Regions from separate parts of the Devosia neptuniae genome, predicted to be linked through region 3. Evidence: riboswitches for the same ligand, from Rfam matches in the RefSeq annotation. Region 3 holds a riboswitch; each other region holds the start of a gene.
What was found. A riboswitch is a leader RNA that binds a small molecule or an ion and turns the genes downstream of it on or off. The one in region 3 is predicted to bind cobalamin.
Positions count from the first base shown of each region.

Region 1: it holds a riboswitch for cobalamin, as region 3 does, so the genes downstream of both, N8A98_RS02265 (ABC transporter ATP-binding protein) here and N8A98_RS13465 (ABC transporter substrate-binding protein) in region 3, are expected to answer to the same signal.
Region 2: it holds a riboswitch for cobalamin, as region 3 does, so the genes downstream of both, N8A98_RS04765 (CbtB domain-containing protein) here and N8A98_RS13465 (ABC transporter substrate-binding protein) in region 3, are expected to answer to the same signal.

Region 1 is NZ_CP104964.1:472,298-482,314, forward strand. Features, by position in the region: gene N8A98_RS02240 (LysR family transcriptional regulator) at 1-4, opposite strand, end outside; gene N8A98_RS02245 (SDR family NAD(P)-dependent oxidoreductase) at 340-1,095, opposite strand; gene N8A98_RS02250 (AraC family transcriptional regulator) at 1,236-2,129, shown strand; gene N8A98_RS02255 (FecCD family ABC transporter permease) at 2,250-3,311, opposite strand; gene N8A98_RS02260 (ABC transporter substrate-binding protein) at 3,351-4,274, opposite strand; gene N8A98_RS02265 (ABC transporter ATP-binding protein) at 4,309-5,142, opposite strand; cobalamin riboswitch at 5,249-5,462, opposite strand; gene N8A98_RS02270 (ABC transporter substrate-binding protein) at 6,191-7,231, shown strand; gene N8A98_RS02275 (ABC transporter permease) at 7,237-8,118, shown strand; gene N8A98_RS02280 (ABC transporter permease) at 8,135-8,938, shown strand; gene N8A98_RS02285 (ABC transporter ATP-binding protein) at 8,935-10,017, shown strand, end outside.
Region 2 is NZ_CP104965.1:459,299-469,315, forward strand. Features, by position in the region: gene cobN (cobaltochelatase subunit CobN) at 1-312, opposite strand, end outside; gene N8A98_RS04745 (hypothetical protein) at 312-752, opposite strand; gene N8A98_RS04750 (alkylphosphonate utilization protein) at 752-970, opposite strand; gene cobW (cobalamin biosynthesis protein CobW) at 1,051-2,109, opposite strand; gene N8A98_RS04760 (CbtA family protein) at 2,106-2,876, opposite strand; gene N8A98_RS04765 (CbtB domain-containing protein) at 2,897-3,085, opposite strand; cobalamin riboswitch at 3,123-3,331, opposite strand; gene N8A98_RS04770 (DUF2164 domain-containing protein) at 3,625-3,879, shown strand; gene N8A98_RS04775 (DMT family protein) at 3,981-4,337, shown strand; gene N8A98_RS04780 (hypothetical protein) at 4,428-4,580, shown strand; gene aztA (zinc ABC transporter ATP-binding protein AztA) at 4,577-5,341, shown strand; gene aztB (zinc ABC transporter permease AztB) at 5,338-6,210, shown strand; gene N8A98_RS04795 (metal ABC transporter substrate-binding protein) at 6,355-7,263, shown strand; gene N8A98_RS04800 (Fur family transcriptional regulator) at 7,286-7,720, shown strand; gene rsmD (16S rRNA (guanine(966)-N(2))-methyltransferase RsmD) at 7,804-8,361, opposite strand; gene N8A98_RS04810 (pseudouridine synthase) at 8,502-10,017, opposite strand, start outside.
Region 3 is NZ_CP104965.1:2,162,851-2,172,867, reverse strand. Features, by position in the region: gene N8A98_RS13490 (xylulokinase) at 1-1,076, opposite strand, end outside; gene N8A98_RS13485 (substrate-binding domain-containing protein) at 1,193-2,131, shown strand; gene N8A98_RS13480 (zinc metalloprotease) at 2,173-2,778, opposite strand; gene N8A98_RS13475 (hypothetical protein) at 3,028-3,276, opposite strand; gene N8A98_RS13470 (FecCD family ABC transporter permease) at 3,481-4,473, opposite strand; gene N8A98_RS13465 (ABC transporter substrate-binding protein) at 4,518-5,528, opposite strand; cobalamin riboswitch at 5,673-5,880, opposite strand; gene N8A98_RS13460 (lipocalin family protein) at 5,935-6,444, opposite strand; gene N8A98_RS13455 (pyrimidine dimer DNA glycosylase/endonuclease V) at 6,574-6,957, shown strand; gene N8A98_RS13450 (Ig-like domain-containing protein) at 7,166-8,428, shown strand; gene N8A98_RS13445 (type I secretion system permease/ATPase) at 8,447-10,017, shown strand, end outside.

The DNA of each region.
Region 1 (10,017 bases), on a different replicon from region 3:
CCATTGCGGTCTGTAGCTCAAGTTAGCGCACTGCGTCCTTCCGCGATTATGGAAGCGACCTATTCATAAATCAATCGCCAACAATGTTGTGACGGGACTCCGGTTGGGCATAGTTCACAGGCCGAACTGTTCGCGAACACGGACATCCGCAGAGAGGGCGTTGTTCTCTGTGAGATGGATGATCGGGAGCTGGCGGAACCCGGAGTGCTCACCCCACAGCAGGAAGGCGACGTCGCAAAGGCACATTTCGATGATGCAACAAAGCAGCGACTTTGGCTCTCCATGCTGAGACTAGAAGGGCCAAGTCACCGATGCGGAGCCCTGGCCCTTGCTGCCTAGCTAAATGTTCTGGCCGCCGGAAACCTCGATGCGCTGGGCGGTGACCCAGCGGTTGTCTGGACCAAGCAAGCTAGCAACGGCCGGGCCGATATCGTCCGGAAGTCCGACACGGCCTAGTGCGATCATGCTGGCGAAGGCTTCGTTGTAGGCTGGTGTGTCGCGAACAGCACCGCCCAGGAAGTCGGTTTCGATCGCACCGGGCGCAATCGTATTGGCGGTGATGCCGCGGGCACCGAATTCCTTGGCCATGTAGAGGGTCAGGATTTCCACGGCACCTTTGGCGGCGGAATAGGCACCGAACCCAGGATAGGACACTCGGGTCAAGCCAGACGAGAAATTCACGATGCGGCCCCCATCGGCAAGTAGGGGCAGTAGCGCCTGGGTGAGGAAGAAAACGCCCTTCACATGGACATTAAACATGGTGTCGAACTGCGTTTCCGTGGTCTCCGCAAGCGCGACCATTTCACCATGGCCGGCATTGTTGACCAGGTGATCGAAGTTGTTTCGATTCCAGATATTGTTCAGTGCCGCGCGGACCTGTTCAACAAAGGCCGGGAAGCCGGCGATATCGCCGGTCTCAAGCTGGACGGCGACCGCCCTACGGCCAAGCGCCTCGATTTCGGCAACGACAGCCTTGGCCGCATCGGCGCCGTTGCGGTAGGTCAAGATGACGTCGCCGCCGTGACGGGCGATGCTGATGGCGGTATTGCGACCTAGGCCACGGCTGCTGCCGGTGACGATGGAAATGGTGCTCATATGCTAGCTCCTTGCCTTGCGTTTTCACTGGCAGGACCATCGCTCGATCGGTGGTAGCGAAGTTGCCCGAAGCTCGACAATTCTTGCCTGATCGTCCACTGAGCTTGCTTGTAGACCGACGCCTGCGTTAGTATTTATCTGTGAACCAGCCCCTGCTCACCAATGCTGCACGCTTTGCTGAGGCCCACGCCAATGAGCATGGTGTCGCTGCCACCCCCATTCCCGGCCTGGCCGTCGTGCGGGAGACAACGCCGTCTGCTCTCCAGCATGCGATTAACCGACCATTAGTGGCGCTGGTGCTGCAGGGTAGCAAACGTGTGACCATGGGGCCGCACACCTTCGAATTCGGCGCGGGAGAGTCATTACTGATTACGGCCGACGTGCCCACGATCAGCCAGATCATGCGGGCAAACCTTGCGACTCCTTACCTGTCAGTGGTTTTCGAGATGGACACGGCCATCATTGCAGATTTAGTCGCCGAAATGGGCGCAGTGCCTTTTGCTGCAGGGGAGCCGGTGCGGGTCGATCGAACCGAGGCGGAGGTCGCTGACGCAGCCCTGCGCCTCATTCGACTCCTGGACCGACCCGCTGCGATTCCGGTTCTGCAGGCGCAATTGCTGCGAGAGCTGCACTTCTGGCTGTTATCTGGCCAGCATGGCGGCGCTATTCGCGCCCTTGGTGTGCCGGGTGGACATGCACAGCGCATTGCGCGGGCAGTGAACCTGATCCGAACGGAGTTCACGACCACCCTGCCGGTCGAGCGCCTCGCCGAGAGCGCCGGCATGGGGTTGTCGTCCTTCCATGAGCACTTCCGGACGCAGACCTCACTGACGCCGCTGCAATTTCAGAAGCAGTTGCGCCTGATTGAAGCCCGCCGACTGATGCTGTCGCTTGGAGAAGCAATCAGCACTGCGGCCTACGCCGTAGGGTATGAGAGCGTACCGCAGTTCACCCGGGAATATGGCCGACTGTTCGGGCAGTCGCCTGCACGCGACATCCGAACTGCAAGGCAGCGCCTTTCATCAGCGGCCTAACCCGCGGCGTCGTATGCAGGTGACATCTTTGGGGTGGAGAGCAGTTGGCCTGCTTTTGGCCAGGTGCGGCAGAAACCGGACATGAAATTCGCTCTCGTCGGTCCCATGGCGAGCTAAACTTCACCCAATCCTCTTGTTCCGCCGCATCAGGACGATGAAGAATACGCCGCCGACCAGGCCGGTGATGACGCCGAGCGGGATGTCTTGTGGGGGGATGATGATGCGGGCAGCCATGTCGGCCACTACCAGGAAGATGGCGCCTACAAGCGCCGAGAGTGGCAGCACGCGACGATAGTCGCCACCGACCACCATGCGCACCAGGTGGGGGATCATCAGCCCGACGAAGGATACGATGCCCGAAAAGGCAACGGCGGCGCCAGTCAACAATGCGCAGACGATGAAGACGATGATGCGGAACCGGGCGGCGGGAATACCCAACGTTGTCGCCGACTCGTCGCCCAGCGTCATGGCGTTGAGGTTGCGGGCATTGGCCGTGAGATAAGCGCCGCAACCCGCTAGAGCCACCAGCGGATAGGGGAGTTGGGCCCATTGCGACAGGCCCAGGCCACCGAGCATCCAGAAGATCACGGTATGCGCGGCACGCGGGTCACCCAGGAAAATGCCGAGGCTGCCCAGCGAGGTGACGACGAATGACACGGCGACACCGGTCAGCACCAGCCGGCTGGCATTGGTGGCGTTGGAGAGATTGGCCACGCCGACCACGATCGCCGTGGTGAGCAGTGCCCCGCCAAAGGCAAAGAGCGGCACGGTGATGAGGCCGAGGAACATGCCGGTATGCAGCAGCACGATGATGGCACCGAGCGCCGCGCCGGAAGAAATGCCGAGCAGATGCGGGTCGGCAAGCTGGTTGCGTGTCACCGATTGGAGCGCGGCGCCGACCAGGGCGAGGCTGGCGCCGATGATCGCCCCCAGGATCACGCGCGGTACGCGAACTTCCCAAACAATATTGTCTCGGCCAGCCGACCAGGTGACCTCGACACTGCCCGGGGCGAGGTGATTGACCACGACGCCCCAGACCACGTCGAGCGGGACGGCGATGGCACCGACACTGACGCCGACCATCATCACGACGAAAAGCAGCATGACGAGGCCAGCCGTGAGCAGCGGCAGGTTGTGTAGGATGGTATGCCGGGGACCGGCGACGAGGTGCTTGTGGGACATGGTCGAAACGGGCCGACCGGATTGGCCAGCCCTATCAGATCATTTGGGGTGGAACGCGGCAGCGAGGCGCTTGATCGCCGCGATGTTGCGCGGGCCGGGCGTCGCCTCCACATATTCGAGCACGACGAAACGATCGTTCACCACGGCCGGAATATCCTTGAACGCAGCATTGTCCTTCATGAAGGCGATCTTCTGTTCGGCGGTGACGTCGCCATAATTGACGATGACGACCACGTCCGGATTGCGCTCAATCACGGGCTCCCAGCCGACTTCGACCCAGCTCGATGCCACATCGTCCATGATATTGCTGGCACCGGCCGCCTCGATCAGGGCGGTGGGGATGGCATAGCGTCCGGCGGTGAACGGCTTGTCCTCGCCCGAGTCATAGACGAACACCTTGGGTGGGGTTTCGCTGGCCGGCAGCGTCGCGCTGAAATCGGCCAATTCCTGCTTGTAGCCGGCGACCAGCGCTTCGGCCTTGTCCTCAACGCCGAAGATAATGCCCAGGTTGAGCAGGTCGACATACATGTCGTCCATCGAGGACTTTGGCTTGTCCATGATGTGGATGCAGCTCTCAGTGAGCTCGTAGACGGCGATGTCGAACGCCGCCAGCGTTTCCGGCGTTACCTCGCCACCCACCCTCATGCCGTAGTTCCAGCCGGCGAAGTAGAAGTCCGCATCGGCGCCGAGCAACACTTCCTTGGTCGGATAGTCGGGTGAGAGTTCGGGCAATTGCTCGACATTGGCACGCAAGGTCTCGTCCAGCGTCTTCCATTCGGAGACGCCGGTATAGCCGGCCATGCGGTCGGTGAGGCCCAGGGCCAGCATCATCTCAGTGAGGTTGACGTCGTTGGACACTGCGCGCATGGGCGCCGCGTCAAAGGTCACGTCGCGATTGCAGCTCTTAACGGTGACGGGATAGGCGAGCGCTGTGGCCGTGGTTGCGGCCAGCAAGGCCGGCACGAGAAAGGTGGAGGCAAGACGCACGGAAGGCTCCTCAAGGTTTGTCGTTGAGATGGAAGGAAAAGCGGGGACGACCCGTTGCAGGGTGGGTGTCGATGGCCACGCCGACCGCGAAGGTCCGGCGGATGGATTGGGGGGTCAGCACGTCGAGCGGAGCGCCCAGTTGCACTTGGCGGCCATTGTCGAGCACCAGCACGCGATCGGCATGGGCCGAGGCCAGTGCCAGATCGTGCAGCGAGACGACGACGGTGGCGTCGAGGCGCGATAGCAGGTCGAGCACTTCGAGTTGGTGGCGGATGTCAAGATGGTTGGTGGGCTCGTCCAGGATCAGCAGATCGGGCTTCTGCAGCAGCGCCCGGGCGATCATCACCCGTTGTTTTTCGCCGCCGGAGAGCGTGACGAAATCGCGAGCGGCAAAGCTGGTGAGACCCATCAATGCCAGCGCGCTTTCTACCTCGGCCAGATCGGCCTGACCGAACCGTCCCAGATGCGGTGTCAGGCCCAGTTCGACAATCTCGGCGACGGTCAGGCCGAAATCGGTCGCTGGCTCCTGCAGCACCGTAGCAATCCGGCGGGCGCAATCGCGCGGAGCCATGGCCCAGATGTCAGCACCATCGAGGGCGACTGTCCCGCTAGTCGGCTGATGATAGCGATAGAGGCACCGCAGCAGCGAGGACTTGCCAGCGCCGTTCGGCCCTACGACAGCGAGCATCTCGCCCGGCGCAACGCTGAACGCGATGTCGTGCAGCAGCCGTGCCGCTCTAGAAGGTCCCCAGCTCAGCCCGTCGACCTGTAGGGCAGCCGGGCGCCGGGTGCGGCCGGACGGGTCGAAGGGAAGCAGATGATCAGCGAGGTGGACGTGGTTCACCGAGGCGCTCCGCAGATGCGGGGCGCATTGCGGGCGAAATCAGGCTGAGCTTTTTGGTCGTGTCGTCAAGCGCCATCATCGTTCCCCGCGGCACACCCCGGCCGGGTTGAAAGGTGTGTCGATGGCAGGTCTCCTGACTTGCGGGTCACGGCGCCTTCGAACCTTCCCAGCCTTACGGCCAGTGGCATCTCGAAAGAGCTATCCGCTCACAGTTGCGGGGGCAGTCACGGTTTTGCGCCCTGATGGGTACGTCGCACCGTGTTCCCTTTTAATCCCCGTTGGCTTGTGGCCGCCGAAGAACCTACGACGAGTGCATAGGGCATTTCGGACGCAACCTTGTCAATGTCCGCTCTCGGTAAATTACAACTGTGGCCTCTGTGGCCGACATGGGGTCGGTTTCCAACGGGCTGCTTTCACATGGTGCGGATACTGTTTCCAACCACGAGGACTTTGAATGGTGCGTAATCGAGCGACGTCGAAATCCCGCGGGGAAAGCGCTAACATATTCGTGCTCGCAGAAATTTATAGTTGTGTCTCGACCTGTTGTTGCTAGGATTCAGCTACATCGACTGTTGACTGATTGATGGTGCTTCCGGACGATGCAGGCCAGTTGCCTGCCGTAGAAACGTCCGGCCACCAACGTGCTGGGCTCTTCTCTATGGAGCACCGCCATGTCAGAAACAAAGTCACTATCCACCCCCTCCCCCGGGGCTTGATCGCTGACGTCAAAAACCTCGCGGCCTGTCCGGCTGCGGCCGCGAGCACGATTACCAGCATCTTCGGAACGAGAGCCACATCCATCGCTGCCTGGTGCGCAATCCATGCTCGTCAAGACGGCGACGAGCCTGGCTACCAATTGTGGCTATCGACATTCAAACATCTCAAGGCATCCGACCTCAGCGTCCGACCCTGATATCATCGGGAACGGATTATAGGGCGCAGAGCAACGCTATTGATAACGTTGTGATATTAATGAGCGAAGCTTAATATTGGAAGTCTGATCCGTTCCTCGCCACCTTGCCCAGCGCAAGTTCAAGAGGGGAACATCATGAAGTCAGCATATCTAGTAGCGTCTGCTGCTCTGCTGTCAGGCGCCACAACAATCGCTCACGGTCAGGAATTGATCGTCAATAGCTATGGCGGCCCATACGAGCAGATCATTCAGGACGCCATCATCAAGCCGTTTGAAGAGCAGTACGGCGTTTCGGTGATCTATGATGCGGTGGGGTCCTCGCAGCAGGATTACGCCAAAATCAAAGCTACCAACGGGCGCCCCGGCTTCGATGTCGTGGTTATGACCGCGTCCCAGTCGCTCGAAGGATGTCGCGAAGGTCTGTTGGAGCCACTGAGCGTCGAAACCATCCCCAACCTCGCTCACCTCAATGCCGCCGTTAGCGCCGTTGCTGGCGAATGCGGAGCGGTCCACGAGCTGCAATATCTTGCCTTGCTCTATCGCACCGACATGCTTGAAGAAGCGCCTGTATCCTGGACCGATCTTTTCGACGAGCGCCTCGACAACCGGATTGTTCTGCCCACGTTTGCCAACATCATGGCGGCCTTCCTCACCCAGCTGATGTCATCGGTGCATGGTGGGGATATCGACAACAATATCGATCCTGGCTTTGAGGCCATGGCCCGCCTCGCCGCTCAGTCAATCGGTTTCGAGCAGGCGTCCGCTATTCTCGAAAGCTACATTCAGGACGGCCGGGTCTGGGCAATGCCGTTCTGGGACGGTCGGGCCCAACTGCTCGTTGATAGTGGCGCGCCCGTCGACTACATCCTCCCCGAGGAAGGCTCGATACCCCTTATTGCCACCCTCAACGTGCCTGTCGGCGCCGACAACAAGGAACTAGCACTTAAGTTCGTCGACTTCTTTCTCGAAAAGACCAGCCAGGAACGCTGGGTCGAGGGCTACAAAGTTGGCTCCGCCCGCGCCGATATCGAGGTTAGCGAAGAGGCCAGAGCCCGCAAGATCACAACGCAAGCTGATCTTGACGCACTCCTCCTTCCCGATTTGACTTCGCTTGCCGCCAACCTCTCGACATGGGGCCAGCGTTGGGAACGCGAAGTCGTTCCGGCCGCGCGGTAGTGGCCATGTCCAGTATCGCGCTCACCGCCGAAGGGGGACGTCCTGTTTGGACGTCCCGGGCTCGCCAATACCTGCCCCTCCTGCCCCCGACCTTATTGCTTCTGGTGTTCTTCGCCATTCCCATGGGCATGATGGTGGGCCTCAGTTTCCATCCACAGGGAGGATCGACCGCGTCTCTTGCCAGCTATGAGCGTTTCTTTACCGACGACTTCTCCTTGGCGGGTCTGGGCCGAACAGTTCTTATGTCAGGGCTCGTGGCGATCTGCGTCACGCTCATGGCCTATCCCGTGGCCTATTTCCTGGCGCGGTCTCGCTCCCGTTGGCGGGCGGTGGTCTTTGCCCTGGCAATCGCCCCAGAGCTCGCCGGCGTGGTGTTGCGCACCTATGGCTGGCTGATCATTTTAGAAGACCACGGTTTCATAAACAGTGGATTGATGTGGCTCGGTCTTATCTCGGAGCCCCTGCCCCTGGCCAAAAACATGTTCGGTGTTGTCGTTGGACTGACCCATGTGATCTTGCCGTTCGGCATCCTGTCGTTGCTAACGAGCCTGCAGGGCGTCGATCAAAACCTCGAAAAATCAGCGCAGATTTTGGGCGCATCGCGCGTCTCCGTGCTTCGCCATATCGTTCTGCCACTGACCGTTCCCGGCATTGTCAGCTCGATGTTGCTCGCCTTCACCATGTCCGCCAGCGCCTATGCCACCCCAGCCATCCTAGGCGGCGCCGGCTTCAAGGTTCTCGCCACCATGGTCTACGAGCAGGTCCTTTTTTACATCGACTGGTCCTTTGCCGCGGTCATGGCGAACGTGCTGCTGGTGATGATGCTGATCATCGCCTTTGTCGGCTCACGTCTCGAAATGCGCCTGCACAAAAAGCTTCATTTCTAGAACCCCGGTGATCGATATGAACCGAATTGTCTCCGGCCTGTTCTGGGTCTCAATCGCTCTCGTCATGGCGTTCATCACCCTGCCCCTCATCGTGGTGATGGCGGCTTCACTCAGTCCCAGCTCCAAGGTGACCCTCGTTCCATGGGAGTGGACTGTGCGGTGGTATGGCGACCTGATGGCGCGTCGATGGATTGATCCCTTCATCCTCAGCGCCCAAATCGCCATACTCGTGTCCTTGGTCAGTGGGGTACTTGGCCTGCTTGCAGCCTACGTCGTGGCCTTTGAAAAGTGCCCCGGTCACGCCACGATCATGTCTTTTCTGCTCTCGCCATTAGCTGTCCCCCAGATCGTCAAAGGCGTGGCGATCGTGTTGTTCCTGTCTTCGGCCGGGCTCTATCGATGGGTCGGCACGCCAGGTCTGGTCGCGGCGCATATCATCCTGACCCTGCCATTTGCTGTGCGGATGATCGCCACCGCTATGTTCAATTTCGACAAGAACCTTGACCGGGCCGGCCAGAGCCTGGGTGCAACCAAAGCCCAGCGCATCCGGCACCTGCTGCTCCCCATCATCAAGCCGGGCGTTTTCTCCGGCATGACCTTTGCCTTCATCATCTCCTTCAACAACATCCCGCTGTCGGTCTTTTTGGTCCGGCCCGGGGAAACCACCCTGCCCATCACCGTCATTAACTATCTCGAATACAGCCTCGATCCGGTGCTGGCTGCGGTCAATGTCGCCTCGCTGCTTTTCGTGCTGGCGGTGATCTTTGTCTTTGAAAAAATCGGCGGGTTCTCAGCCCAGATCCATGGAGGAAGCAAATGAGCACCAGCGATATCGAACTGATCAATCTGAGCAAAAACTTTGGCACCAGCCAGATCGTGCGTGAAATCGACCTGATCGTGCCCCATGGCGAGTTCGTCAGCATCCTGGGACCCTCGGGATGCGGCAAAACCACTACCCTGAACATGATCGCTGGCTTTATTTCGCCCTCAAGTGGACAGATCAGGATACGAGGTGTCGAACAGTCCGGCGTACCTCCCGAAAAGCGTCAGGTCGGTCTGGTGTTTCAGAACTATGCCCTGTTTCCTCATATGACCGTCGCCGAAAATGTGGGTTTCGGCCTCAAGATGCAGGGCAAGAGGCGGGATGAGGTCGATGCTCAAGTCAAAAAGGCGCTTCAAAGTGTCCGTCTTGAAGGCTTCGAAGACCGCTATCCCAAAGCGCTCTCAGGCGGCCAGCAGCAACGCACCGCCCTGGCCCGGGCTATCGCCCCTCGCCCATCGCTTCTGCTGTTGGACGAGCCTCTCTCGAACCTAGACCTCAAGCTGCGCGAAACCATGCGTATCGAGCTTAAGGATGTCCAACGCGAGCTGGGCATTACCTTCGTTTATGTGACCCATGATCAGGAGGAAGCCATGGCCATGTCCGACCGGATCGTGGTCATGCATGAGGGCGTCATTGCTCAGGTTGGATCGCCCTCAGAGCTTTACCGCGCGCCACAATCGACCTTCGTCGCCGATTTCATCGGCAAGTCCAACATCTTTGCTGTTACCCCGATCGCCAATGCTGGCGGCATTCAACGGGTCCGGGTCGCCGAAACCGGACTTGAGCTGCTGGCCGCCTCCCCTGCCCCGGCGTCGTCAGAAATCGCGTTCTGCAGCATTCGGCCTGAAGCCCTGCGCTGGATCGAAGGGCCGACCCCAACTGAGCGTCCGGCCAACGTGCTGCCGGTCCAGATCATCAAGATCGTCAATCTGGGTGCCTATCTCGAAGTGTGGTGCCGGCATCAGAGCAATACGATCTTCAAGGCGCTCATCAGTGCTGCTCGCGGCGCCCAACTGGCTACGGACGTCGCGATCGAACTGACCGTCGAGCCGGCGGCCATAAAGCTCCTCACCCGC
Region 2 (10,017 bases), 1.7 Mb from region 3:
GTTGGTGCAGAGGGCGGTGAGCTCGTCGACGCCATATTGGAAATAGGCGGCGCCGCCGATGAGGCGGAGGACGACCAGGCGGGCGTGACCCACCGTTTTTTCCAGCCAGAGATCGACCGAGAGATTGTTGGAGAGGCGCAGGGTATTGGCGAGGCGCAGTTCGCTCTCCCCTGCCCGGTCGGCGGCACCGGCGAGCATGGCCAGTTCGCTATCGGCGGCGGAGGCGAAGATCAGCGCGCCGGGGCGCTGGTTGAGATCGATGGCTTCGCCTTCCTGCTGGATGGCGCCGGCCTGGGCGGAGAGCAGATGCATCAGGCGGCCGTCTTGCGGGTGAACCAGGCGAAGATGGCGGTGCAGCCGAGCAGCGCGACGGCGCCGGCAACGGCTGACACGAGCTGGAGCTCGGTGTTGAAATATTTGTTGGCGCCGAAGGAGGAGACGAACAGCGTCATGCCGAACCAGCCGGCGGCGGCGCCGAGGGGAATGGCGGCGAGCATTTGGGCGCGCAGGTTGTGGTAGCGGTGGCTGAAGACGCCCATGACCACGGCGCCGACCAGGGCGGGGAACAGGCCCAGTGCGTAGCCGAACAGCAGGACGAGGGGGGCGTCTTCGAACAGGTCGGGCATGCGGCTGGGATTGTCCGGCCAATCGGCCAATGCGCCGGCGAGGAGGAAGACCACCGCGCCCACGGCCGGGCCGACAAACAGGGTCAGCAGGAAGCGGGGGATTGCTGATGTGGTGGAGGTGGCCATCAGGCTTTTTTCAGGAACTCGGTGCGCAGCACGAGGCCTTTGACCTTTTCGGCATTGCACTCGATTTCGGCGGTGTCGTCGGTGAGGCGGATGTTCTTGACCAGAGTGCCGCGCTTGAGCGTGACCGAGGTGCCTTTGACCTTGAGGTCCTTGATCAGGGTGACGGCGTCGCCATCATTGAGCTGGGTGCCGTTGGAGTCCTTGGTGATCTCGGCCATTGGGGAGGTCCTTTTTTTAGGGGGATACCCCCTCCTAGCCTCCCCCTGACAGGGGGAGGGATGGATTGGGGCTTGCGGGCCTAGGCGGCAACGGCCAGGGCGCGTTGCAGACTAGCGGTGATGGCGGCGTGGTCGAGGGGGGATTGGCCGATGACGACGAGGGCTGTTTCGCGCAGCTCGCCATCTTTCCAGGGGCGGTCGAAATAGGCGGTGACGCGGGGGCCGACGGCCTGGATGGCGAGGCGGGCATTGGCGCCGGGAACGGCGGCAAAGCCCTTGAGGCGCAGCACATCGTGATCGCGGATGGTGGCTTCGATGACGGCGAGCAGCTCATCCTTGCTGCCGATGGACGGCAGACGGATGGAGAAGCTGTCGAAATCGTCGTGCTCGTGGGTTTCCCCGCCATGTTCCAGCTCATGGTGGCTGGGGCGATTGGCGATATCGTCTTCCGAGGACATGCCCATGCCGAGCAGGGCCGCGATATCGACGTGACCATTGCGGGCGCGGATTAGGCCGACGCCGGGGCGCATTTCGGCGCGCAGGTTAGCTTCGACGATATCGAGCATGGCGGGATCGACCAGATCGGCCTTGTTGACGATGACGAGATCGGCCACCGAAAGCTGGTCTTCGAACAGCTCGCCCAGCGGCGTTTCATGATCGAGCATTTCGTCCTGGCGGCGCTGGGCGTCGACGGCGGCTTCGTCTGAGGCAAAGCGGCCTTCGGCGAGGGCGGCGGCATCGGCGACAGTGACGATGCCGTCAATGGTGACCTGCGCCTTGATTTCGGGCCAGTTGAAGGCGCGGATCAGCGGCTGGGGCAAAGCCAGGCCCGAGGTTTCGATGACGATGTGATCGAACTTTTCGGGGCGGGCGAGCAGCGCCTGCATGGTGGGGATGAATTCATCGGCCACGGTGCAGCAAATGCAGCCATTGGACAGCTCGACCATATCCTCTTCGCGGCAGGTATCGTCGCCGCAACCGGCCAGGATGTCCTTGTCGACACCCAGATCACCGAATTCGTTGATGATCAGGGCGATGCGCTTGCCCTTGGGGGCATGGGCGAGGAGGTGGCGGACCAGGGTGGTTTTGCCGGCGCCGAGAAAGCCGGTGATGACAGTAGTGGGGATCTTTTCGATCATGCAATGGCTCCGATCGGGGTGGCCGCCGAGCGGGCGGCAAAGAGGTCGTTGAGGCGGCCGAACAGGGTGCCGAGCACGGCCCAGAACACGGCGGAGGTGCCCAGGGTAATGGCGGCGAATTCGGTTGCGAGGTGGGCGGGCACGGCGCTGGGCTCATCGGGGGCGACGGGCGCGCCGATAATGTGGGGAGCAGCGATCAGCGCGACGGAAACGGCAATGGCCCAGCTGGCGCGAGTCTTGGCGAGCAGCACGAAGGCGGCGCCGGTGGCGATGGCGGTGCCCACCCACCAGAGCTGGCGGGCGAACAGATCAGCCGCAGGCATGCCGGGGAGCTCGGGCGCCAGGCCATAGGCGGGGGCCAGCGAGAAGGTGATGAAACCGGCGGCGCCCCAGAGCAGGCCATTGGCGAAGGTGATGGGGATATTGGCGAACATGGAGATGGCGCCGATGACCAGGGCAAAGCCGGCGGCGGCGAGGACGGTGGCGAGCGTCGTATAGGCAGTGCGCTCGAAGCCGTCCTGCGGGGCCCATTCTTCGGGCTCGGCGGCCGTGCTGGCGGCGGCGTCAGCGTGGCTGTGTTCGGCCGTGCCGGGGGCGTGTTCGTGGTCAGCGACTACGGCAGCTTCGCCATGGCTGTGGCCGCCTTCACCCTCGAAGGTTTCGGCATGCAGAATGAGCGGGGTGACGCGGAAATGCTGGATGGCGGCGGTCAATAGGCCAGCGGCCAGCGCTGCGAAGAGCGCAGCGGCAAACAAATTGCGGATCATTTTTTCTCTCGTGCTCTGCCTTAGTGGCAGGGGAAGCCCATGGCGTGGCGGGTGTCGTGGGCGCCGTTATGCAGGCGGAAATCGCCGGCAAAGCCGGTGCCGACCAGAAGGGTCAGACCGAGCATGAGGGCCAGAACACCAGCAATGAGGCGCTGGGACAGCGAGAGAGACGTGGAGACGGCGGTCGTCGTATTGATCGTGGTATTCATGGCAGCACCCTCCGTGCGCGGAATAGATTGGGCTTTTCGCCCGGCTGATGTGCCGGCAGGTCTCCTGGCTCGCGGTGATAACCACTCCCCTCGCCTTCCCGGCTATTCGCCAGTGGCATGAAAGGGGAATGCACCGCTTACAGTTGCGGGGGCAGCCACGGTTTTGCGCCCTGATGGGTACGTCGCACCGTGTTCCCTTTTCCCGCCTGTCGCTTGCGGCGTGATGCCGGGCTGCAAATGCCAGTTTGCTGCGCTCCGGTGCTCACGTACCAACGTACGCTCCGCTCCGGTGCTCGCGCACCGCCATTTTCGCCTCGGCCTGACGCCGCAGGCATCGGGCGGGGTATCCCCTTGCCACAACGGACGCGGGGAACCAACACGAGGATTGGTTTGCCACTAAATCGGGGCGACTGCAATGTGGTTGGTAGGAAAAGCGGCGCCAGGTCAAGCGCGAGGTCGGCGCGTTCAAGCCAATTTGGCGAACGGCGAAACCGGCGACTCGCAGTAGACCTGATCGCCAGAACCTGCGGAGACATAAGATGAAACCGATCAAATTCAGCCGCGAGGAAACCAAGGCGATCGTGGATGAGATCCGCGACTATTTCCGCAACGAGTTGGACCAGGATATCGGCTCCATTCCGGCCGAGATGCTGATGATGTTCTTTGCCGACAAGATGGGCGCCTATTTCTACAATCGCGGGGTTTATGACGCGCAGGCCCTGGTGCGCGAGCGGATGGATAATCTGAGCGATGATCTGTTCGGGTTGGAGCAGCCGACCAAGCATGTGCGCTAGGGCATAAGCACGAATGCGAAATCCACTTTCGCGGCAATGCGGCGCCGGATAAGCAGTGAGACCGCCAATGGGCGGTTTTCTGGCCTTTTCAGGAGGAAGCCTTGGGCTTCAACTTTGCCACTTTTGCCCCGATCGGGCTGCTGCTCGCGTCCAATGTGTTCATGACCTTTGCCTGGTATGGGCATCTGAAATGGCCGACATCGGCGCTGTGGCTGGCGGTGATGATCAGCTGGGGCATCGCGTTTTTCGAATATTGGCTGGCGGTGCCGGCCAATCGGATCGGGGAAGCGGTCTATAGCCCGTCCGAACTCAAGACCATTCAGGAAGTCATCTCGCTGTCGGTGTTCGCGGTGTTCACCGTGTTCTACTTTGGCGAGAAGCTGACGCTGAACCACGGCATCGGGTTCGGGATGATCGCGCTGGGGGCATTTTTTATCTTCAAGGGCCCGATCAAGTAGGATCGGCTGTTGGCTGTGATGTGAGGTCTTGACGATTGCGACCGTAATGTTATTACGTTGCGTCGACACATGTATAGCACAAGAACGGCCATGGCTCACCAGCATACGCATCCGCACGCCCCGGTAAAATCGAGGGGGCGCAGCTTTGGCCTGGCGCAGATGAGTGCGCTGGCGCGGCTGGCCATCGTGGTTCCGGCGATCGTGTTGATCTGGCTGGTGCTGTGGCTGTTGGTGCGGTCATGAGTGCCATCCGCATCGAAGACCTGACGCTGGGCTATGACGCGCATCCGGCGGTGCATCATCTGGACGGGGCGTTCGAGCGCGGTTCGCTGACGGCGGTAATGGGGCCCAATGGCTCGGGCAAGTCGACGCTGCTCAAGGGCATGATCGGGGCGATCAAGCCGCTGAGCGGACGGGTGACGCTCGATGGCATCGACAGCCGCGACATTGCCTACCTGCCGCAGATTGCCGAAATCGACCGGAGCTTTCCGGCGGTGGTGGCGGATCTGGTGGCGCTTGGATTCTGGAAGCGGCGGGGGCTATTTTCGGCCATTCGCGGCGTTGATCGCAAAGAGATGGAAGCGGCTTTGGCGGCGGTGGGTCTTGTCGGCTTTGAGCGGCGGCCGATCGATACGCTGTCGGGTGGGCAATTGCAGCGGGCGCTGTTTGCCCGGGTGCTGGTGCAGGATGCGCCGGTGATCCTGCTCGACGAGCCATTCGCCGCCATCGACCAGCGCACCGTGGCGGACCTGACCGAGCTGATCAAGCACTGGCATGGCGAAGCGCGCACGGTGATTGCCGTGCTGCATGATGCCGAGCTGGTGCGGGAAGCCTTTCCGCGCACGCTGCTATTGGCACGCGAGGCGATTGCCTGGGGCGACACGGAAGAAGCGCTGACGGCGGATAATCTGCGCCGGGCACGGCAGATGGTGGAGGCCTGGGACGAGCATGCGCCCTGGCATGAGCATGATGGCCATGGCCACAAGCATGGGGCACACCAATGAACCTCTATGATTTCCTGATCGGGCCGTTCGTGCAATTCGGCTTCATGAACCGCGCCTTGGCCGGTGCCATCATCCTGTCGCTGAGCGCGGGACCGGTTGGCGTGTTCCTGATGCTACGCCGGATGAGCCTGACCGGCGACGCCATGGCCCATGCCATTCTGCCCGGTGCGGCGGCGGGGTTTCTCGTATCGGGGCTGGCTATTCTGCCGATGACGCTGGGGGGCTTTGCCGCCGGGCTGATCGTTGCGGTGCTGGCGGGGCTGGTGTCGCGCTTCACCATTCAGCGCGAGGACAATTCTCTGGCGGCCTTCTATCTGATTTCGCTGGCGCTGGGCGTGATGCTGGTGAGCCTCAAGGGCTCCAATGTGGACCTGATGCATGTGCTGTTCGGCACGGTGCTGGCGCTGAACAATGATGCGCTGATCATGATCGGCGCCATTGTGACGGTCAGCCTGGTGGCCCTGGCCATGTTGTGGCGGCCGCTGGTGGCGGAGTGTCTCGATCCCAGCTTCCTGCGCAGTGTCAGCAAGGCGGGTCACCCGGTGCACCTGATTTTTCTGGCGCTGGTGGTGCTCAATCTGGTGGGCGGGTTCCAAGCGCTCGGGACACTGCTGGCGGTGGGGCTGATGATGCTGCCGGCGGCGGCGGCGCGGTTCTGGGTGCGCAGCCTTGAGGCCACCTGCGGGCTGGCGGTGCTGATCGCGGTGGTCTCGAGCTATTTCGGGCTGCTCGCCTCCTATCACCTGAGCATCGCCTCGGGGCCGGCCATTATCCTCGTCGCCGGGGCGATTTACCTCATGTCGCTGCTGTTTGGACGGCGCGGCGTCATCACCAATGCCACGCGGCCGGCCCGGCATCGGGTGGCCTGAAATGTGTGGTGCCGCGGGCTCGATATTTGCTGAGACCCCGACACCCCCACCCTTGATCCCTCCCCTCAAGGGGGAGGGAGACGACTGCACCCTCAAGTCTCTCTCCGGGCGGCAGACCCGCTCACTCTCAAAGGAAGTCCAAGAATGTTTCTGAAGCTCATAACCGCTACACTGCTCACTTCCGCGATGCTGGCGCTGCCCGCGAGTGCGGCGGAAGTCAAAGTCGTGGCCAGTTTTTCCATTCTCGGGGATATCGTTGCCCGTGTCGGCGGCGACCGGGTGGAGTTGACGACGATCGTCGGTGCCAATGCCGATACGCATGTCTATGAACCCAAGCCGGCCGATGCGCAGGCGCTGAGCCATGCGCAGGTGTTTTTCGTCAATGGGCTGGGCTTTGAGGGCTGGCTGGACCGGCTGGTCGAAGCGACGGGCTTTGCCGGCCCGGTGGTGGTGGCCAGCGAGGGCGTCAAAACCCACGCCATGGCCGAGGAGGAGCATGGCCATGAGGGGCATGACCATGGCGAGACCGATCCGCATGCCTGGCAGAGCCTGAAAAACGGGCTGCTCTATGTGAAGAATGTGGCGGCGGGGCTGTGCGCGGTCGATCCGGATGGCTGCGCGGTTTATGAGGCCAATGCGGCCGAATATTCGACGGAGATTTCGGCACTCGACGCCAAGGTGATCGCCGATATCGATACCGTGCCGGAAGCGCAGCGCAAGGTGATTACCACCCATGATGCGTTCGGCTATTTCGGCGAGGAATATGGCGTGGAATTTCTAGCCCCCGAAGGCATTTCGACCGATAGCGAGGCTTCAGCCGCCGATGTGGGCAAGCTGATCGAGCAAATCCGGGCCGATGGGGTCAAGGCGCTGTTTATCGAGAACATGAGCGACGGCCGGCTGATCCGGCAGATCGCCAGCGAAACCGGCGTGACAGTGGGCGGCGAGCTTTATGCCGATGCGTTGTCAGAACCCGGCCAGGGGGCAGCGAGCTATCTCGGTATGTTCAAACATAACGTTGAACTGCTGGTGCCAGCGATGGCAGGAAAGTAGTCTGACTACAGGAGGCATGACAATGGCACATTCGCATGATGACCACAGCGGCCACAACCATGTGTGGGCTGATGATCTGACGAAGAACCAGGGGTTGGTGCTGGGTGCGTTGACGCATTCGGACGGGCCATTGTCTGCCTACGATATCCTCGACAAGCTGCGCGGCGACGGGCTGCGGGCGCCGCTGCAGGTGTATCGGGCGCTCGACAAGCTGGTGGAACGGGGCCTCGCGCATAGGCTGGAATCGCTCAATGCGTTTGTGGCTTGTGCGGATGAGCATTGCCATCGCAGTGGGCTGATTGCTTTCGCGATCTGCGAGGGCTGCGGGAAGGTGGATGAATTCGCCGACGCGGTGATCGAGGAGCGGCTGGGGGATTGGGCCGGGCAGAAGGGCTTTAAGGTCGAGCGGACCACGATGGAGATTCGTGGGCGGTGTGCGGAGTGTGTGGCGGCGTAAGGCACTGGGATCGGAGTACCCCCTCCTAACCTCCCCCTGATAGGGAGAGGGACCGCCCGGTGGTTGGGGCGGGAGTGGAACGCTTAGGCAGCCACGCTCAAGAAATGCACGGCGGCGGCGCCGTATTCGCGGCGGTCTTCCAGGGTGAAGCCGGCGGGGAGCGTGATCGTGGCTTCGGTGCTGTCTTCGAGGACCATGGTGGCGCCGGGGGCGAGCCAGCCATTGGTGCGGAGCCCCGCCAGCGCCTGTTCGCCCAGGCCCTTGTTGTAGGGCGGGTCGAGGAAGACCAGGTTGAACTGGCCGAACGTGCCGGGCGTGCCCAGGTCGGTGGCGTCGCGGCGCAGGAGTTTGGTGATGCCCCCTGCCCCGAAGGCCTCGATGTGGTCGCGGATGATGCCGCGGGCTTCCGCACCGGTATCAACGAAGGTGACGTGGGCGGCCCCGCGCGAGAGGGCTTCGAGGCCCAGCGCGCCGGTGCCGGCGAAGAGGTCGAGCACGCGGATGCCATCAAAGACCGGGCCGAGGCGGCTGGCGAGGATGTTGAACATGCTCTCGCGGACGCGGTCGGCGGTGGGGCGGATGGACTCGTCGGAAGGCGAGGTCAGCTGCTTGCCACGAAATTTTCCGGCGACGATGCGCATGGATATCTCCATATTTCACCGCCCTTTCCTCTATCTCACGGTGTCATTCCCGCAAAAGCGGGAACCTCTGTTTGCGAATAGGGAAAGGAAACGGAGGTCCCCGCTTTCGCGGGGATGACATTGTGGGTGGGGCCTAATGTTTACGCCTTGGGACGGCGCGGGCCAGTGGGGCGGGCGCCACCGGACGGACGACCAGCGCCAGCACTAGGGCGGCCACCCGAAGCGGGGCGACCACCCGAGCTGGGACGACCGGCGGCGGCAGGGCGGCCACCGGGCTTGGGGCCGCGCTGGGGGGCAGCGCCGTCGCGCTTGGGATGGGGCTTGCCATCGGGGCGGGTCTTGGGCTTGCCGTAGGTCTTGGCTTCCGAACCTAGATTGTCACGGCCCGGACGAGCGGCGCGATCCGGCCGGGGGCCGCGATCAGGACGCGGGGCGCGGTCGGCATCGGGCCGGAAGCTGCGCGGCTTTTCCGAGAAATTGCGGCCGGGACGCTTGGGCGCGCCTGTAAAGGCTGCGCCGTCGCCGCGTTCGCTGTCGGGGCGGAGGCGGGGCGCAAAGCTGCGCTCTGGGCGCTCGCCCGCTGCTGCATCGCTACGACGGGGGCCGCGCGGCGTGCCGGTGAAGGCACGATCCTGCGGGGGACGGCCGCCTTCGGGACGCGGAGAACGGGGACGCTCGGCAAAGCCGCGCTGGGGCGCGCCGGCATCGTCACGACGGGGCGGACGATCACCGAAATCGCGCTTGGGGCGCTCGCTGCGCTCGGCAAAGCCACGGGCGCCGGCGGGACGCTCGCTAAAGGCGCGCTTGGGACGGTCGCCGAAGGCCGGCTTGTCGCCAAAGGATTTTTTATCGCCATAGGGCTTTTTGTCGCCAAACGACTTCTTATCGCCGTAGGGCTTTTTGTCCCCGAAGGATTTCTTGTCACCAAACGGCTTTTTATCGCCGAAGGACTTCTTCTCGCCAAAGGCTGGCTTGGCGGGGCGTTCGGGACGCTTGCCGAAGGTGCGGGCGGGCTGATCGTCGGGATCGCGCCAGGCGGGCTTGTTGCCGCCGCGCTTGGCGACGAATTCCTCGGGGGCACGGCCATCTTCGTCGAAATGAATATGACGGGGCGGCGCCATCTCTTCTTCGGCACGCGGATCGACACGCTTGGTCGGCTTGCGGCTGTCGAAGCGGCCGGGGCGATCCTGGCGCGGACGCTCGGCGCGGATTTCTTCCTCGGTCTTTTCGGCGTGGTCGGTGAAGCGGAAACGCTGGCGGGCGATTTCGACGGTATTGGTGCCGCGGCCGGTGAGGCGATCACGGGTGGGCTTGCCGACGAGCTGGTTGATTTCGGGCATTTCGCTGTCGAAATCGACATCGGCGGCCTCGGCCAGCTTCTTGCCGAGCTGTTCGCGCAGGGTCGCGGCCTTGACGGTTTCGATGGCGCCGACCGGGATATCGTTGAGCTGGAACGGGCCATAGGAGACGCGGATCAGGCGATTGACCTCAAGGCCAAGCGCGCCGAGCACGTTCTTGACTTCGCGGTTCTTGCCTTCGCGCAGGGCCATGACGATCCACACATTGGAGCCCTGGTCGCGCTCGAGCGTGGCTTCGATGGAGCCGTATTTAATGCCGTCGATCTCGATGCCATCCTTGAGGCGATCGAGCGCCGCC
Region 3 (10,017 bases):
GCCATTTCCGCCGCCCCCGACCCCGGATCGAGCCGCGCAAATACTCCCCGCGACGCGCTATCCCACAGCGGCGCCCGCTCCCCCCGCAAATGCGGCAAAAACAGCGGCACCGATGGCCCCGGCGTCGCACTCGCACCCAAAGCCGCTACCTCGGCTGGCGTCCGCCCCAACACGCCCGCGATCCACCCCAGCGCCGCCCCGCCCGATTGGGTGGGCGCCGCATGCATCACCACCCCCTCATAGGGCGGAAAGAGGATCACTCCCGGCGTGGGCACAATCGTGCTCGAGACAATCCCCGGCACATCGCTGGTGCCGCTCTGATACATGGCGTCCCCATTGGCCACCACGCCCACCCCGAACATGCCGCCCCAGGCATCCATTGCCCCGACAACAACCGGCACGCCGGCACAAGGCAGTCCTGCCCGCACCGTGCCCGCAATCGTCGTAAAGCTCGCCAGCGGCGGCAATAGCTCCGCCGCCCGCGGCACCAGCGCCAGCAGCTCGGCGACATAATCGCCCCTTCCATCCACCAGCCCCACCGCCGCAATGGGGTCGCTCAACACCGCCCCGGTCAGCTGCAAAATACAATAATCCTTGGGCGCCAGCACATGGCGCGTGCGCGCATAAATGTCCGGATGCATTCGCCGCACATGCGCCATCCGCGACAGCGCATGGCTCGCATCAATCGGCATCGGCGTGCCAAACCAGCCGATTTTCTGGTCCGCACTCACCTGCCCATCCAGGGCAGCTGCATCCGGCGCCGAACGCCCATCCTGCCAGATAATCGCCGGCAGCAGCGGCGTGCCTGCCCCATCCACGAACACATGGCTATTGACCTGGCTGCAAATGCCGATCGCTTTGAGCCCGCTCAGATCATGCCCCTGCGAAAAAGCATCCAGCGCCCCCAGCACGCCGGCCATCCAATCGCGCGGGTCCTGCTCGGCATGGCCTTCCTGCGGCCGGCTGGTCGCATGCGGATGCGCAAACGCCGCCAATCGCTCCCCCGCCTCGTCGATCAGCACCGCCTTGGTGGCCGTCGTGCCCACATCCAAGCCGATCAGCGTGATTTTCGCCACGTCACGTCCCCAAATTGCCTAGTCGCCCTCAAGCCTCTCCAATATGGTGCCTGCCGGCGAAAGGGAACCATCGCGACGACGTACCCGATGGCATTCGCATCCAGGGGAACAAGCATATGACGTTCAAGACCATTCATTTCACCCGCAGCCTGCTGGCTGGCGCGAGCCTGCTCGCTGCCACTCTGGGCGCGAGCGGCGCCATGGCCCAGTCCAAGATCGCCATCATCACGCCCTATCTGGCCCAGCCCGGCACTCAATTCTATGTCGAGTCCTTCCAGGCTGCCGCCAAGGACAAGGATTGGGACGTCAATGTCATCGACACCGCCGGCGACGTCGCCGCCGTGATCAGCCGCATCGAGGACATGGTCACCCAGAATGTCGATGCCATCGTCATCAATGTCGATCCCAGCCAGGTTGCTGCGGGCCTGCAGGCCGCCGCCGACGCCGGCATTCCGGTCATCGGCATGGATGCCGGCAGCGATCCGCTGCTGGCCACCAATGTCACCTCCAATGGCTATGCCATGGCCGCCGAAACCGCGACCTATGTGGCCGACCGTATCGGTGGCGAGGGCAATGTGGTGATGTTCATCTTCGAAGCCTTCCCGCCCGTGCAGGTGCGCGGCGTGGTGGCCGATGCCGTCTTCGGCAATTTCCCCGATATCAAAGTACTCGACCGCGTCACCCCCGACGTCTCCGACGGCGGCATTGCCGATTCCCGCGCCAAGATGGAAGCCATCCTTGCCGCCAACCCAGAGCCCGGCAGCATCAAGGCCGTCTGGGCCGCCTGGGACCAGCCCGCTCTCGGCGCCCTCCAAGCCATCGAAGCCGCCGGCCGTGAGGGCGAAGGCATCGTCATCACCGGCATCGACGCCAACCCCCAGGCCCGCGAAGCCATCGCCACGGGCGGCAATTTCGAGGCCAGCGTCGCCCAAGACTTCGCCGGCATCGGCGCCGCTACTGCTGATGCTGTTACGCGGGTTCTTGCCGGTGAAGAGCTCAAGCAGCGCGTCACTTACGTGCCCACCAAGCTCATCACTGCGGTTAACGCGGAGTAGTCCGCCAATCGGGCGCCTCTCCCTTGCGGAGAGGCGGCTTCCTAGCGAAGCTGTACCAGCGGCAGCAGCATGTTGGCCAGGTTGGGCAACCGGCCGGCCACGATTGCGACGATCACCAAGGCCAGCCCAAAAGGCTCGAGCCGCAGCAGGCGCCGCTCCTCGCCCGGCCAGATGGCCTGCCAGAGCACCCCGCCGATCAGTCCGGGGATTGGCAGCAGATTGAGCGCTGCCGAGGCCAAAGCCAATATCTGCAATTGCCCCGCCACATACAGCACTGCATAGCCACCGGTTCGCGGTAACAGCAAGGCCAGCGGCCGCAGCAGGTCGATCAGTGGCACCAGTGCCACGACCACAGCTAGCGCCAACACGGCCACCAGCAGCAGCCCCCAGCGTCCCAACCGATTCTGCGCCGGGTCGAACCGCACCACCCGCACCCAGCTCATGGCGAACAGCGCTGCTATCACGGTGCCCCATACCGAGATATGGACAAAGGGATTGGCGGTCAGACGGCCCTCATATTGCGGCCGTTTGTCACCCAGCAGGCGCGCGAAACCGGCCAGAGCGAGGCCCTGGATTGCTGCATAGAGGAGCACGGCCGCAATGCGCGACACGATCTCTCCCATGCTCAATTCTCGGAGTAAATTCACGGCGCGACTCTCCGGCGCGTTGGCCTCTACGCACTTACTGCGCCAAAGCCATCGCAGGCAACAATCACCGTGGAACAGGAATGCGGATGAGGCGCGGCGCGGGTGGGACAAGAGCTCGGCTGCCATTGCGTTGGCCGGACCGGGAAACCGGAAAAACCAGCCCGTTCCCTATACCACCACGTCCGGTTGACGCGCGCCGGCCTCTATGGATCAACCCACAAGATGGCGGCCCGTTCCCATTATTTGGGCTCAGTCCGCAGGGGCGCGCACCAGCGGGTAGGTTTCGGCACTGTAGAGATCAAGAATCTGCGCGCCATCGAAGCGCTGCTCATCAACCTCAAGAAACGAGCCCCGCAGCAAGGCCTGCGGCATCTCCTCGACAGCGTATTGCACTGCCTCTGCGGCGGTCGCAAACCGGCGGTAGCGCGCCTTGGGAGATTCATTGCGGCCCTTGCTCGGATAGAGTTCGGCAGCGGCGGAATAGTCAAAACCGGACATGGTTCATTCCTTCTGGATTGGGTTCAGCAGATGCCATGGCACCGCAGGCAACAGCCCCAGCCGCGATGAAGCGGCCGGGGCAACCGTTCGCAAATCTGGAGATGGCCGGGCGATCGACGATCCCGACATGGGCAAGCAGCCCGCATATGGTTTGAATATGGCCCTTCGACGCCCCGATTTCAAGGCGCCACGGCACTTCCGGCCTCATCCGCGACGCCCGCCGCGATAGAGAATGACCGCGAAGAACGGCACCCCGACCAGGGCCGTGACCACCCCAATCGGCAAAACCTGTTGCGGCAAGATGATGCGGGAGACGATATCGGCCAGAACCATGAAGCTGGCCCCGATCACCGCACAAGCCGGCAGCAGCCGCATATGACCCGGCCCGACCAGGAAGCGGGCGGCATGGGGGATCACGAGGCCCACAAAGCCGATAGACCCAACCATGGACACCATCATGGCCGTCATCAATGCCGTCACGGCGAACAATACCAGCCGCACCCGGCGCACTGGCACGCCAAGGGAAGCGGCGGCATCTTCGCCGAAGGCAAAGGCATCGAGCGAGCGGGCATAGCGCAGGCAGATGCCAAGCCCGCCAACAACCACAATGGCCACCAGCGATACATCGGACCAGCGCACGCCGGCAAAGCTGCCCAATAGCCAGAACATCACGCTGCGGGCCTGTTCGGCATTGGCAGATGTGGCCACGATATAGGCAGTCAGGGCATTGAACAGCTGCGACGCCGCCACCCCGGCCAGAATTGTGCGCTCGGTGCCGCCACGCGCGCCGGAGGCGAGCATGACCACGAACAGAAAGGCGGCGAGCGCACCGGCAAAGGCACCTGCCGACAGCGTCACCGCCCCGGCACCCAGCCCCAGCAGCATGACGCAAACTGCCCCGGTCGAGGCGCCGGCCGAAATCCCCAGCACATAGGGTTCGGCCAGCGGATTGCGCAGCAGCGATTGCAATATGGCGCCGCAAAGCGCCAGGCCCGCGCCGCAACAGGCGGCGGCCAGCGAGCGGCTCAGCCGATAGTCCCAGATCACGCTTTCCTGGATGCGGCTGAGCTCGTGCTGCGTCCAGCCCAGGCGATTGGTCACCGCCTGCACGGTCGTTTCGAGGCTGATGGGCATTTCACCAATGCCCACCCCCAATGCAATCACCACGGGCAGCAGGAGGCCAGTGGCGATGACGATAAGAACACCCGGCCGGAAGGCCGGGCGCAGGCCTGCAATTGCGCTCAATCGAGGAGACCGAAGGCTTCCAGCGCCGTGGCAAGCTTTTCGAGCCCCCCAATGGTGCGCAGCGTCGGGTTCATCGCCTGCGCATCCATTTCGACGATATGGCCGGCTTGCACCGCCGACAATGCGCTGGCGACCGGGTCCGTGTGCAAGAATTCGCGCTTAACCGCCGGATCGTCCGCCGCCTGCGTGCGCCGATCCATCGTGCCGATGACGATCACGGCCGGGTCGGCGGTGGCGATCGTTTCCCAGCTGACCAGCGGCCATTCGGCCTCGGTCTCGATGACATTGCGGGCACCCAACACGTTGGTGATATAACCTGGAGCGCCGTTCTTACCCGCCACCCAAGCATCACCGGCAGTCTCCGCACTGGAAAACCAGAACAGGATCGAAATATCATCGGAGCGGCCAGCCAGACGATCTCGCACCGCCTGCTCACGCGCCCGGAAGTCGGCGATCAGCTCATCACCCTGGGCCGAGACGTCAAAGATCGCTGCCAGTTCCTCGATCTCGCGATACAACAATTCCGGCGTCCACAAATTGGCCCGCGAACCATCGGCGGAAATATTGTCGGTCGTGTCGCAATCGGTGGGCGAGACATAGCTGGGCACGCCCAGATCGGCGAATTGCTCGCGGGTGCCGACGCGGCCCTCCGGCCCCAGGGCCGACAGGAATTGCGCCGCAACGAAATCGGGATTGGTCCCGACCACGCTTTCAAAGCTGGGCTGATTATCGGCCAGGCGCGGCACGCCGGCATTGGCCTTAGCCAATTCGTCCAGTACAGGGGAAACCCATACGGCGGTGCCCACCATGCGGTCGGCCAATCCCAGCAGCAACATGATTTCGGAGCTGTTCTGGCCGATGCCGACCGCGCGTTGCGGCGCTGCCGCAATGGTGATGGTGGCGCCGCAATTTTCAAGAATGAGCGGGTAGTGTGTGGCCGCTGTTGCAGGCATGCAGGCCACGCCGGCAAGCAAGGTGCCGGTGACGATAGCAGGAAGACGCATCATAACCTCTCGTGATGCAGTTCGGGACAACCGAACGGCAAGCCGATAGGCATAGATGCGAGGGTGCGAGCGGTCCTGTTACGGACGAGAACACGCACGACAAGCCAGCCAGGCTGGCTCGAACCCCGCCGAAACACCTCGTCCGGCATGCTGATCGGTGTCGCGGCAGGTCTCCTGGCTCGCGGCTCGGATGCTTGCTGTTCCCTTCCCGGCCAAAAGGCCAGTGGTAATGAACAGCAAACTCGCCGCTTACAGTTGCGAGGGCAGCCTCGGTTTTGGCCCCTGATGGGTAATCCGCACCGTGTTCCCTTTTGATCCGCGCTCAATTGGCGGAACCGTGACATGGCTCTCATATACGCCGGCTAATGTGGCCGCAAGTCCTGCCGGTGGCCGATGCTGCCCGTTCAGCTTACTTGCCTTCGACCATGTCGTCGCTCACCACGCGACCGGTGTGGCGCGGGGTAATAAGCCCGGTCAAATCAAAGTCCTGGCGGCGGGCTTCGGCGAGATATTCGTCGAGCGTTTCGCGGGCGACGAATGGCTGCCGCGCCAGCACCCACAGATATTTTCTGCTGGGCGAGCCGACCAGGGAAACGGCGTAATCGGGATCGATCTTGAGCACCCAATAATCACCCCTGCCGAAGGGCAGCCACCGGATAACCGGGGGCAGGAAGCTCACCTGCAAACGGGCATTGGTGTCATCCACTGCAAAAGCCTCGCCCAATGCGCGGGCCGGTTTGCCGTCTTCGTCAAAGCAGCGGTTATCGACGCCGACATTGCCTTTGTCGTTCAGTGTGTAATTGGCAGTGATATCAGTGGCCGTCTCGTCTTCCCATTTGAGCGGCAGGCGGCAAATCTCATACCACCGGCCCAGATAGCGCCTCAGGTCCAGGCGGGCTATGGCGGTCACGTCGGTCATATTCAGGTCTCCGGAGCGGGAGCCAACGCCAACTCGATTGCAAAGGTTCCTGTGCGGGCGGTGCCGGTTGACGGGTCGGACCGGCCCGCTCTATGGCAAAGCTGCTCTGCCTCAGCCCAAGGGCCTCTCGTGACACGCATCAACTGCATTTCCCCAGCTGAATTGACCGGGCCACATCTGGTCGCCGAATATCGGGAATTGCCTCGAATCTTTGCGCTCGTCCGCGCGGCAATCGATCGCGGCGAGCAGCCCGATGACCCGCGCAACCCCGTCGAATATCGGCTGGGCGCCGGTCATGTGCGGTTCTTTTACAGCCGCCTGGGCTACCTTGCCAAAAGACAGGCCGCGCTCGTGGCTGAAATGCAGGCCCGCGGCTACCGGCCAAGCTTCACCGACACCGATCGCCTGCTGGAAGGCTTCCCTGCCGCCTGGTGCCAGGACTGGCAGCCGACGGCGGCAGCTATCGCGGCCAACCGGGCTCGGATCGCGGACCGCCTGCAGCGGGAAATCTAGCGCGAGCCATGCGCCGGAAGCGCCCCTCACCTGCCTCCGGCGCAGCTTGGAAGCCGTCCGGCGGCCTGCTAGCCTCGACTTAATAAACGTGCCCATGCCGTCCTCCCCACTGTAAAAGCGTTCGAGGAACATGATGCCCACCCTAAGTAATGGTAGTGAACTGACTATCTTGGAGGGAGGCGAGCCGCACGTCGCTTACTCCTTCACTTTGACCGATACTGAAGGCAATGTTTCCGACCCTATCGGAGCCTTGCCGGATTATTTCTTCGGCTGGGTAACGGTCGAGTCGGTCGATGTCTTCGACGGCTTCTTTGCCATCACCGGCTTCACCCATGATGGCAAATACGGAATCTTCTCCAATCTCGACACCTATATCTTTGACAATGACGGCAATTTCCTTCGCACCGTCCATGCCGAAGGCGCGAGCCAATCGCTGGAAGTCGTCTCCGTCATGGCTGACACGCCCGACGATTTCGTGGTGACCTACAAGGGCGCCACCATGTATTTCGGTGGCGAGAATACCCAATACGGCTACCACCAGATCAGGGTTCAAGACGGCGTGCAACTGCCCGACAGCTTCGTCAACACCGCGCCGGTCGTCTCCGATCTGAACCTGGTTCTGGCGCCCGGCCAATCTCTCAACGACATCGAATTCGTGGCCAGTGATGTCGACTATGACTTGCTGAGCTTCACCGTCGTCGATGGTCCCGATCACGGCACGATCGAACTCGATCGGCGCTATGACGGCAATCACTATCCCTTCCCGGAAAGCGAATTCCTGGGCAGCGTCCACTATCACTCGGCTTTTCTTGACGGCAACCTGTTCGACTATTTCCCGGCATCCGGGTTTGTCGGCACCGACACGTTCACGATCATGGCGACCGACGGCCAGGGCAACAGCAATCTGGCAACGGTCACAATCACCATTGGAGGATCCATGGCTGGTCCCGAATATATCGCCCTGGGCGATGGCGTCGACATCCTGCGCTATTTCAACAGCGACCATCCGGTCCTTGTCGCCTCCAAGGGCGGCAATGACGATCTGTTTGGCAGCCGCTTTGACGATTCCCTCAATGGCGGCGCGGGCGATGATCTGCTGCATGGCGAACGCGGCCGGGACAAGCTCACCGGCGGAACGGGCGTCGACCGCATGCAAGGCGGCGCTGACAACGACACCTTCATCTTCAATCCGGGTGATTTCGCTGATCCGGCGGACCACAATGGCCGGCTCGACCACATCATCGATTTCCATGGCGCGGGTCATTCCGGCCCCGGCGAGCAGGACTTCATCAGCCTCTTCGGCTTCGGCGATGATGCAACACTGACCTTCGACCACTATGCCAGCGACGATCAGACGCTGCAGATCTACCGCGTGAACGATCCCGACAATCCGGATGGCGGCGGGTTGATCATGGTGCAGATGGCGGACGGCACGGCCCAGATCGGGCAAGGCGACTATCACTTCTTCTAGGCGTCGCCGGAGAAGCTGATGCAACCATCGCTAATGCAACAACCAGCCGGGCCCAGCGGCCCGGTTCTGTCGCTGGGCGGACCCATAATGGCGCTGGGCGCCATCAGCTTTGTGTCCAACCTGCTGATGCTGACCGGGCCGCTCTTCATGCTGCAGGTCTATGACCGGGTATTGGCCAGCCGCTCGGTCCCCACGCTATTGGTGCTGACGGGCTTGGTCTGCGGGCTCTTTGCCTTTTATGGCTTTCTCGATGCACTGCGCAGCCGCATGGCGACCCGCTTGGCCAATGTGCTCGATGCCCGGCTTTCCGGACGACTATTTGCAGCAGCCGTTCACTTCCGGCTCATCGCTGACGCCCCCAAAACCGCTGATCCGCTGCGCGACGGCGACCTGCTGCGCCAGTTCCTTGCCAGTTCCGCGCCGCTGGCGCTGCTTGATCTGCCCTGGGTGCCCGTCTATCTCGCCGTCGTCTTCCTGTTCCACTATTGGCTGGGCTGGCTGGCTGTCGCCGGGTGCCTCGTCATCACGGCGCTGATGATCATCAACGAAGCCATGGCGCGACAGCCGACCCAACAGGCCAGTGCCGCCCAATTGCTGCGGCAGCGGCAGGCCGAAAACATTCGTGTCAACGCCGAAACCGTCATCGCCATGGGGATGCTCGACGATCTGCGCGCCCGCTGGGCCGCCCAGACCGGGCGGATGATCGCCGCGCTGCGCACCGGCAGCGATCAAGCCGCCTTCTTTTCTGCCGCCACCAAGGGCCTGCGCTTTCTGCTCCAGTCCCTGGTGCTCGCCTTGGGCGCTTATCTCGTCATCCGTGGCGAAATGACAGCCGGGCTGATGATCGCCGCCTCGGTCGTCACCGCCCGGGCGCTGGCGCCGGTCGAGCAGATCGTCGGGCAATGGCGCAGCTTTGTCGGTGCCCGCCAGGCCTGGGCGCGGATTCGGAAAGTTCTCGCGGTCAGGCAGGCCGCTCCGCGTGACGTAAGACTGCCGCTGCCGACGCAGTCGCTGAGTGTAAAAGGATTGGCTTCGGCGCCGCAGGGGCAGCGCATGCCGGTGATTTCCGGCATGCAATTCGATATCGCTGCCGGCGATGGGCTGGCGATCCTGGGTCCCTCGGGTTCCGGCAAGTCATCGCTGGCGCGAGCTCTGGTGGGCGTCTGGCCGAGTCTTGCCGGCGACATCCGCTTTGATGGCGCCCTGCTGGCCCATTTTACGCCTGACCAGATCGGCTCGATGATTGGCTATCTGCCGCAACGGGTCGAGCTCTTCGACGGCACCGTCGCCGACAATATTGCTCGTTTCCGTGTCAATGCATCCAGCGAAGCGATCATTGCCGCGGCCAAGACCGCCGGCGTGCACGACCTGATCAGCGCCCTGCCCGATGGCTATAACAGCCAGGTCGGGGAACAAGGCGACTTGCTCTCGGCAGGACAGCGCCAACGCATCGGACTGGCCCGCGCACTCTATGGCAATCCCTTCCTCATCATCCTCGACGAGCCCAATTCCAATCTCGATGCCGAGGGCGACGCGGCGCTGACTGACGCCATCCACAAGGCACGCGAGCGCGGCTCGATCGTCATCGT